Regions from separate parts of the Paenibacillus sp. FSL R7-0313 genome, predicted to be linked through region 2. Evidence: a T-box and tRNA genes for the amino acid it is inferred to sense, from the RefSeq annotation. Region 2 holds a T-box; the other holds one or more tRNA genes.
The links. The T-box of region 2 lies ahead of NSQ38_RS11720 (valine--tRNA ligase). A T-box ahead of a tRNA ligase gene usually reads a tRNA of that ligase, here a tRNA-Val.
Positions count from the first base shown of each region.

Region 1: it encodes a tRNA-Val, which carries the amino acid that the T-box ahead of NSQ38_RS11720 (valine--tRNA ligase) is inferred to sense. The anticodon was not compared.

Region 1 covers NZ_CP150219.1:3,433,024-3,437,460, forward strand. The annotation lists gene NSQ38_RS15050 (hypothetical protein) at 149-370, shown strand; gene NSQ38_RS15055 (hypothetical protein) at 354-635, shown strand; gene NSQ38_RS15060 (DUF3892 domain-containing protein) at 1,057-1,293, opposite strand; gene NSQ38_RS15065 (GNAT family N-acetyltransferase) at 1,406-1,849, opposite strand; tRNA gene NSQ38_RS15070 (tRNA-Val) at 2,550-2,621, shown strand; gene NSQ38_RS15075 (aminoglycoside phosphotransferase family protein) at 2,794-3,672, shown strand; gene NSQ38_RS15080 (M1 family metallopeptidase) at 4,063-4,437, shown strand, end outside.
Region 2 covers NZ_CP150219.1:2,676,974-2,681,410, forward strand. The annotation lists gene NSQ38_RS11715 (LysM peptidoglycan-binding domain-containing protein) at 1-1,520, shown strand, start outside; T-box leader at 1,676-1,957, shown strand; gene NSQ38_RS11720 (valine--tRNA ligase) at 2,019-4,437, shown strand, end outside.

The DNA of each region.
Region 1 (4,437 bases), 760 kb from region 2:
CTGACTGTTATGAACCAGACTGCCTTAATGATTAAGGTGAAAGTCTGGTTTTTTTATTTTACAAAATCCTTTTTTTACTATTGAATAAAGAACTTATGTTCGCATATAATATGAAATACAAACAAACGTTCTTATCGGAGGGATGATTATGCTAGGGAAATATATTGGCCAGATGGTGGAGCTTGTCTACATGGATCGTGCAGGGCAGATAACGCAGCGACAGATTCGAATTAACAGTGTACGTGGCGGGATGATTAGAGCATCAGCGGGAAAAGAAGGCTCACCCCGAACCTTTCTGGAGCAAGGTATTCTGGCATGGCGTCCTGTTAAGGACCTGAATGGGGAGGTAAAGTATGCTGAACGATTTTGAACGCAAGATTTTACGTATTATGGTGAACTATGCAGGACAACGGCGCAGGCTGCCGCGTATGGATGAACTGGAGACCAAGACGGGACGAAGCAGAGCTTACATTCATGAGTCATTGCTGGAGCTTGAACGAACCGGGTACATCGCATGGGAGAATCGGTCTACTCTCGAAGGGATACAGATTTTGCAGGCATGGGAGCAGGCACAACAGCCGATTCGCAAAAGCCAACCTTCCGGTGATTCCGTAAAATATTTTACGGACTACTAGGAAGTGTTTTCAAACTTAAGCAAGCTATACGATGATGGATGTCAGCATCTAAACAGTCTGGAAGTCCAAGTTGGCTGATCCTGGCGAATGAGTAGATGATTTTCTAAGGAACACAGGACGTCTTATTTGGCCTTCCGCTCCTCTTTTTAGATTGTAAGCAACATCAGACACCTTATTTCCCGAAATCCCCTGACAAAAACGCTATAAAGGCCAAAAATTCTGATATAGCGTGTCTCAGATTCCTTAGATTTCTAAGGGGGGTTCAAATCCTTGAATAAGACGCCTCAGATTCGTTGCCGCTCGTGGGCCTGAGTTTGGCTTTGAGTAGGTTGAAGACACCCTCCAGGGAACATAAGAAAACGCCAACCCGGATATCCGGATCGGCGCTTACTGTGTCACACATACAACGTGTGCATCTATTTTAGAAATGGGGAAGTTGGTCCAGGTTGTTGGTTGGGTCACCGTCGGCATCGCCGCGAATGTACATTTCGCCATCCTTGCCTTTAAATACATTCACACCAGCAATAGCGCCAGCCTTTACTTCTGCAAGTGCCTGCTGATAATCCAGTACGCGTCCTGCTGAAGTCTGAAATGCTGTCAGGTCACCGTCGCCATTTTTCTGTACGGCTGTGAAACTCTCGCGTGTCGTTTGATCCATGATGTCACACTCTCCTTATATGACGAGATAGGAATCTGCTTACCTGATTAGCCTATCCGAATTCATCGGAAGTATGCACCATATGCTGATAAGACCTGCCAACGCTGAGGTTTTACAAGCTCTTTCTCATACGAACATGCAGAATATCTGCATCATAAAAAGGTTCTTCCGAAATCACTTCATAACCCAGTTTTTCATAGAATTTCTGTGCCTGACACTGCGCATCCAGTACGGAATAGGATAAGCCGAGTTCACGTGCCAGCTCCTCCATCGCGAGCAGAAGCACACGTCCATAACCAAATGAACGATGAGATTCAAGCACTGCGATCCGCTGCATTTTGGCCGTATCCTTGCTGTAATAGATCAGACGTCCTGTGGCTACAGCTTGGCCATCCGTACTTAACAATACATGATGCACATCGGGACTGATGACATCATATTGATCAATCTCAATCTCGGCAGGCACCTGTTGCTCGATCACAAAAACGTGATGGCGAATTCCCAGGGCTTGCTCCAGTTGTTCTTCTGTCGATACATAACTAATCTCAGCTGCCAATTCCATTCCTTCTTTCTGCTCTTGCGCGACATATCAGACTGAATTATACAAAAAAATGTTTTTCCTGTATAGTGAAGTCTGGAACATATTGGGAGAGGAGGGGGTAGTGATGGGCATGACAGGCATCATGGTAATTACATTGCTAATGTCGGCGGGAATGATTACTCTGTTGTATTACGTTACGAAGAAAGCATACTCACGCAAGTGGGATGAAGATGAGTAATTCACCTGTTAACCTTCACGGCAAGACTTCACTGCTTCCTCGCGGAGAATACACATCTTGAATTACAGATTTGGAGTATACGTCCAGCCAGACGGGTAGAGATTCAACATTTTCATTGGGTTGTTTTAACTGTTGGAATTGAACTGTATGTTCATCCCTCTCCAAGTCGCAACCAGTAACGATTGTAATGAGAATCATAAGCCCAGCAAACAGAAAGAAGCATTTGGTAAATGTATATTTATTGGATTCTGACCGTTTTGTTAAGTTTCTCATAGGGAATTCACCTCGTTGTAGAAATGGTAATCTTTCCTTTATTGTGCACCATTTCGGGTGAATTATAACCAAATAAATCATTGACAATGAACACGGTTACTTGATATGATACTGTTACTTGATTGAGAAACAATTATATATCATGATCTGTTAGCTCAGTTAAATTTAGTAGTATGGACACGATGGATACATCTTAATTATTACAGGGCGATAGCTCAGCGGGAGAGCATTATCTTGACAGGGTAAGGGTCGTGGGTTCGATCCCCACTCGTCCTATATGAAGTTCAAAAAGCTCCATTTGAGAATTATATCTCAAATGGAGCTTTTTGATTTTGTTTTGACTTGATTTGCGAGTTGAACAATCGCTGTCCACATGATAGGGATTGTATACAGCTCTACTATTATTTGGCATAAAAATTATGCTGATTAAAAGAAAGAGGCGAGGGAATTGATTGAAATAACTCCTGATCTGGTGCGACATTTAATTCATAGCCAATTTCCGAAGTGGACAGATTTAGCGATAACACCCGTAGAAAAAAGCGGGCACGATAATCGTACCTATCGACTGGGTAGCGATATGACGATTCGGCTGCCGAGTCATGAGCATTATGCCTCAGCGATTGAGAAAGAAATGAAATGGCTTCCTGTGTTCCAACCTCTTCTGTCCTTGCCAATTCCTTTTCCTCTTGCAAAAGGAGAACCTACAGACGAATATCCGCTTCCATGGTCCATCAACCGTTGGATTGAAGGCGAAACCGTCACACTTGCCAACGTACCGGATCTAAACGTATTTGCCGAAGAGCTTGCGAGTTTTCTGAAAGAATTAGAGTCGATCGATGCAAGCCACGGCACTCCGGCAGGGACACAAAACTTTCATCGAGGAGGAAACTTGGCGGTTTATGACCAGGATACAAGGTCCGTCATCGAGAGGTTATCTGGTCATTATGATCAAAAACTCATAACGGAGATTTGGGAAACGGCTCTTGCAACCAAATATCAATCGGCACCGGTATGGCTTCATGGTGATGTTGCAGTAGGTAATCTGCTTGTGCGAGATGGGCGAATGTGCGGTGTCATTGATTTCGGAACTATGGGCGTTGGTGATCCTTCAAGCGACCTGGTGATGGCATGGAACTTTTTGGATGATGCAAGTCGCCCCATATTTCTAAGCAACATGAATGTTGACCAAGATACTGTGAATCGTGCACGTGGTTGGGCATTGTGGAAAGCACTCATCACCTACGCGTGGAATGAACAAAGCTCGGAAGCGTCAAATTGGGGGAAACATGTAATCGATGTTATTATTCAGGACTACAAATTGCTATAGATGAGTTGGAACTATAGTGATGCAGCATGGCACGCCGAGATTTAATTAATCATAACTTTAAGTGAAAATAAAATTTTGGTTGAAATCAAGGCTATAATAAAGGATTTACTCAGTCATTTATTCAGTGAGAGTACGGATGCTAAGAGCTCACTTTCCTAAACAGAATTAGGATCAGTGGTTCGGGCCCACTACACAGATCATAACCGAGAAGCCTTGATATGTAAGGCTTCTTTTTTGTGTCTTACATAAAATTGGATACAATTTGGAGTGTATTTAATGAAAATCCATCCTTTTTTTAAACAAAACTTAAATTACACATAAATTCAGCATAAGGTTCTCCTTCTATAATTGGTTCAGTGCTCAATTTACATCATTAGAAGGAGAGAACCTATGAACTATTCAAGTCTATTTACGTCAAAGTTAATTAAAATGGGGATTGCGAGTACGTTGGCTTTGATTCTGGCAGCAAGTCCCCTTGTCAATACGAGTTATGCTGCCGCTCAAACGGCGCCTACCTCTACAGTTGTGCAAACGACAAAGGAAGATGCTAAAAAGCAGACGCCGATTCAATACCAGATTCAGGCTCGATTAAATGAGAAGGACATGACGATCCAGGGGAGCGAAAAGGTAACGTATCGCAACACAAGCAAGGATGCACTCCAGCAGCTGGTCCTTCATACATATGCTGATGCGAACCTTTCCAAGTCTACACAGGCGAGCATGTACCAACAGCATAATGAGAAGATTAGTGAAGATCATCCGGAG
Region 2 (4,437 bases):
TCCCTGCGATTGAGGAATTGGAGGAGATTGAACTATACCCGCGCATTCAAGTCATAGGGCAGGATGATCATGCCACATTAAGAGGACATCTATTACTTACAGGTGCGTACAGAGGAGAAAATGAGGTTTCAGAGGAGCTCAAACATTTCATTCCTGTGGAGATCACGGTGCCGCTGAATCGGGTCAGATCGATTGAGGATATTTCCATCGAGATCGAAAATTTTGACGTGGATCTATTATCCAATCGCAGTCTGAACATTACAGGCGTGTTGTCGTTGCGAGGCATCGAGGGCTTTCCTGTTGAAGAGCCACAAGTGTGGTCAGCAGATGAGTTTACAGTTGTTCATTCACCTGATGCTCAGCAATCCAACCGTTCCGATGAAGTAGCACAGACAGGCAGCGACCCCAACACATTTGCACAAGAGTACCTGCTCCAGCGGAGTGAGGAAGAGAGACTTGCGAATGCAGCAGAACTTGCATATGGTGCCCCGGAATTCGCTGACCTGTCTACAAGGGAAGAGACATTAAGGAATAGCGAAGAATGGCAGCAAGAATATGCGGATTCGTCATCGGCCGAGCCACTTCAATCCGAGGAGCAAAGCGCGGAGTACGCTAACGAAAACAGACAACCTGATGCAAACGAAGATCCCGCATCTCTGACAGCGAATGGAGATGAATTGGCATCTCATGAGCAATACAGCGAACCTTCTCCGATCTCGTCATTTATGGCTGAGACCGCAGATCGATTAGCTTCTTACCCTGAGTCGGAACCATTGCTGCCTCTGGAAGATGAGTCTTCGGGTTGGTCCGAGCCTTCCGTGGATGCATTGCCTGCGAACCCGAGAGGTGGAGATCAAGCAGTCTCAGAGCCTGCAGCTCAATCATCTAATGAGTTGGCAGAACCGGATGTACCGGACGCACCAGAGGTATGGCACTTCGAATCAGCGAGATCTGTACCTCAGCAGGAGAATCAGGCAGTTGCCGATGTCACGGTCGAATCACAGGCGGAGAACTGGCAAGGTGTATTTGCTTCGTCCGAACCAGACAATGCTGAGGAAGACCGACCGTCTTTTGAAGCGACTGGGGTAGACGAGTTCGTGCAGAACGAAGCATTTGTTCCTGAACCTGTGGCTGAGACGGAAGACAAGCCGGAGCTGAAGGTTGCTTTTGGCAGCAAAAAGGAATCCGCACCACGGCAAGAAGAGGGCGTAGGTATCTCTTCCTTGTTATCCTCGGGCAGAGCGGCACGCGATGCTGAAGTGGAGCGAGGCGATGAAGTTCCTGCGGGTGTGGTACAGGAAGAAACGTATCCAGCTGATGATGTGGAATGGAAGAACCTGTTCCTGGGAACGATCGTGGACCAGACCCCATTCCGCAAGGTGAAACTGTGCATCGTTCAGCGAGAAGATACACTGGATGCCATTGCAGATCGATATCAATTGAGTACGAGGGAACTTCAGTTGTATAACCGATTATCTGAGCAGGTTGTGGAAGAAGGTCAGATATTGTACATCCCTTAATCCGTAGTTAAAGCCTTCGTTACGACCCGTGATCCCCTTGAGGATTGCGGGTTTTTGCATGATTCGTCCTAAACCTTCATTCCAGCGCTCTTTATCCGCTGTTGTCAGGTTGACTATCGCGCACGAGCAAGGTATGATGTGTGTAGGTTTTTTGAAGAACAACGTGGAACGGGAGTAGTAGACAGTATGACCTTTCAGAGAGTGGAATTGCAGCGCTGTGAGATTCCGCAGGAACCAACTGATCGAAGTCGCCCGGGAGTTGCCTGTTTGAATACAAGAGATGAATGAGATCTATCGTCATTTATTTCTGAGGTAGGATGGGCCGGTAGCAGCCGTTATCTGCTTGAAGTGTCACGTTATGTACAGAGGGTGAAGTCTATCTTGTTGTAGGCGTGAAACAAAGGTGGTACCGCGAAAGCTAACCTTTCGTCCTTTGATGGATGAAAGGTTTTTTTTGTTTTTTTTGGCGAAGATGATGAAGTAACGGAGGAATGACACATGTCTGAGGAAAAAAAATCAGCTGCAACAGAAATGCCGACCACTTACGATCCTAAGGCGGCAGAGGATAAATGGTACTCCACCTGGATGGAGCGTGGATATTTCAAAGCCGGTCAGCGTAAAGATGCCGAGCCGTATACAATTGTAATTCCACCCCCAAATGTGACCGGGATGCTGCACATTGGGCATGCGCTCGATTTTACACTGCAGGATATTCTGATCCGCACCAAACGGATGCAAGGTTATGACGCACTGTGGCTTCCGGGTTCCGACCATGCAGGTATTGCTACCCAAACCAAAGTGGAGCAGAAGCTGCGTGAAGAAGGTCTGACTCGTTATGATCTGGGACGTGAGAAATTTCTGGAGAAAGTATGGGACTGGAAAGATCAATATGCCACTACCATCCGTCAGCAATGGGGCAAAATGGGATTGTCGCTTGATTACTCACGTGAACGTTTTACGCTGGATGAAGGTCTGTCCCAAGCCGTTCGCAAAGTATTTGTTCAGCTGTATGAAAAAGGCCTTATTTACCGAGGCAAACGCATCATCAACTGGGATCCGGTGAACCGGACAGCTCTGTCCGACATTGAGGTTGAATATAAAGAGGTACAGGGTCACTTGTACCATCTGCGTTACCCGCTCAAAGACGGAAGTGGCTACGTTACAGTGGCAACAACGCGTCCTGAAACGATGCTGGGTGATACAGCGGTTGCTGTTCATCCTAAGGATGAGCGTTATGCAGATATGGTTGGTAAAGTACTTGTACTGCCTATCATTGGACGCGAAATTCCAATTATCGCTGATGATTATGTGGATAAAGAGTTCGGAAGTGGTGCTGTTAAAATCACGCCTGCGCATGATCCAAATGACTTTGAAGTAGGTCTTCGTCATGATCTGCCTCAAATTACGGTAATGGATGAGAGCGGCACAATGAATGCTGAGGCTGGCAAGTATCAGGGACTGGATCGCAGTGACTGCCGCAAGCAGATTGTTGCTGACTTGAAAGAGCAGGGCGTATTGATCAATATCGAGGATCACACGCATCAGGTTGGACACAGTGAGCGTACCGGAGCTGTTGTTGAGCCGTATCTGTCTACACAGTGGTTCGTTGAGATGAAGCCACTTGCAGAGAGAGCGATTAAGAAACAACAGAGCGGCGAAGGAGTTAATTTTGTTCCAGATCGTTTTGAGAAAACCTATCTGAACTGGATCGAAAACGTTCGTGACTGGTGTATTTCCCGTCAACTGTGGTGGGGACATCGTATTCCTGCCTGGTATGATGAAGAAACAGGTGAAATCATCGTATCTGCTGAAGATCCAACAACGCTGCCAGAGTATGCTGGACGCAAGCTCAGACAGGACGAAGACGTACTCGATACTTGGTTTAGCTCCGGCTTATGGCCATTCTCCACACTAGGCTGGCCGGAAGATACGGAAGACCTGAAACGTTATTATCCGACAAGTGTACTTGTGACAGGGTATGACATCATATATTTCTGGGTTGCACGTATGATTTTCACTGCACTGGAATTCACGGATGAGATTCCGTTCAAGGATGTGCTGATGCATGGTCTTGTTCGTGATGCAGATGGACGCAAAATGTCCAAATCACTGGGCAACGGTGTAGATCCGCTGGATGTGATTGAGAAATATGGCGCAGATGCAATGCGTTACATGATCTCAACCAGCAGCACGCCAGGTCAGGATCTCCGTTTCCGTTGGGAACGGGTAGAGCAGGCTCGTAATTTTGCCAACAAGATCTGGAATGCTTCGCGCTTTGCATTGATGAATCTGGAAGGATTCACCTATGAGGAACGTGACATCAGTGGAGAGCTTGGTACAGCGGATTATTGGATTTTGCACCGTCTGAACGAAACTTCCCGCGATATTACGCGTCTAATCGAAGCGTATGAATTTGGGGAAACGGGTCGTGTGTTGTATAACTTTATCTGGGATGACCTGTGTGACTGGTACATCGAGTTTGCTAAGCTGTCCTTCTATGGGGAAGATCCGGTTGCCAAGAAGAAAACACAATCCGTGCTTGCTTATGTGCTGGATCAGACCATGCGCCTGATTCATCCGTTTATGCCATACATCTCCGAAGAGATCTGGCAGCATCTGCCGCATGAAGGTGAGACCATTACGCTGGCATCATGGCCGGTATATGATCCTGCTCTTGAGAACCCAGAGGCTGTTGCCGAGATGAACCTGCTCATGGATACCATTCGAGCAGTTCGAAACATTCGTGCAGAAGTGAACGTGCCGATGAGCAAAAAGATTGAGTTGATGGTCAAAGCAAATAGTGCTGAGACGTCCAGCATCATTGAGCGTAACAGTCACTACATCAAACGTTTCTGTAATACGTCCGAGTTCGATAGTGGGCTGGATCTAAGCTCACCGGATAAGGCGATGACTGCGA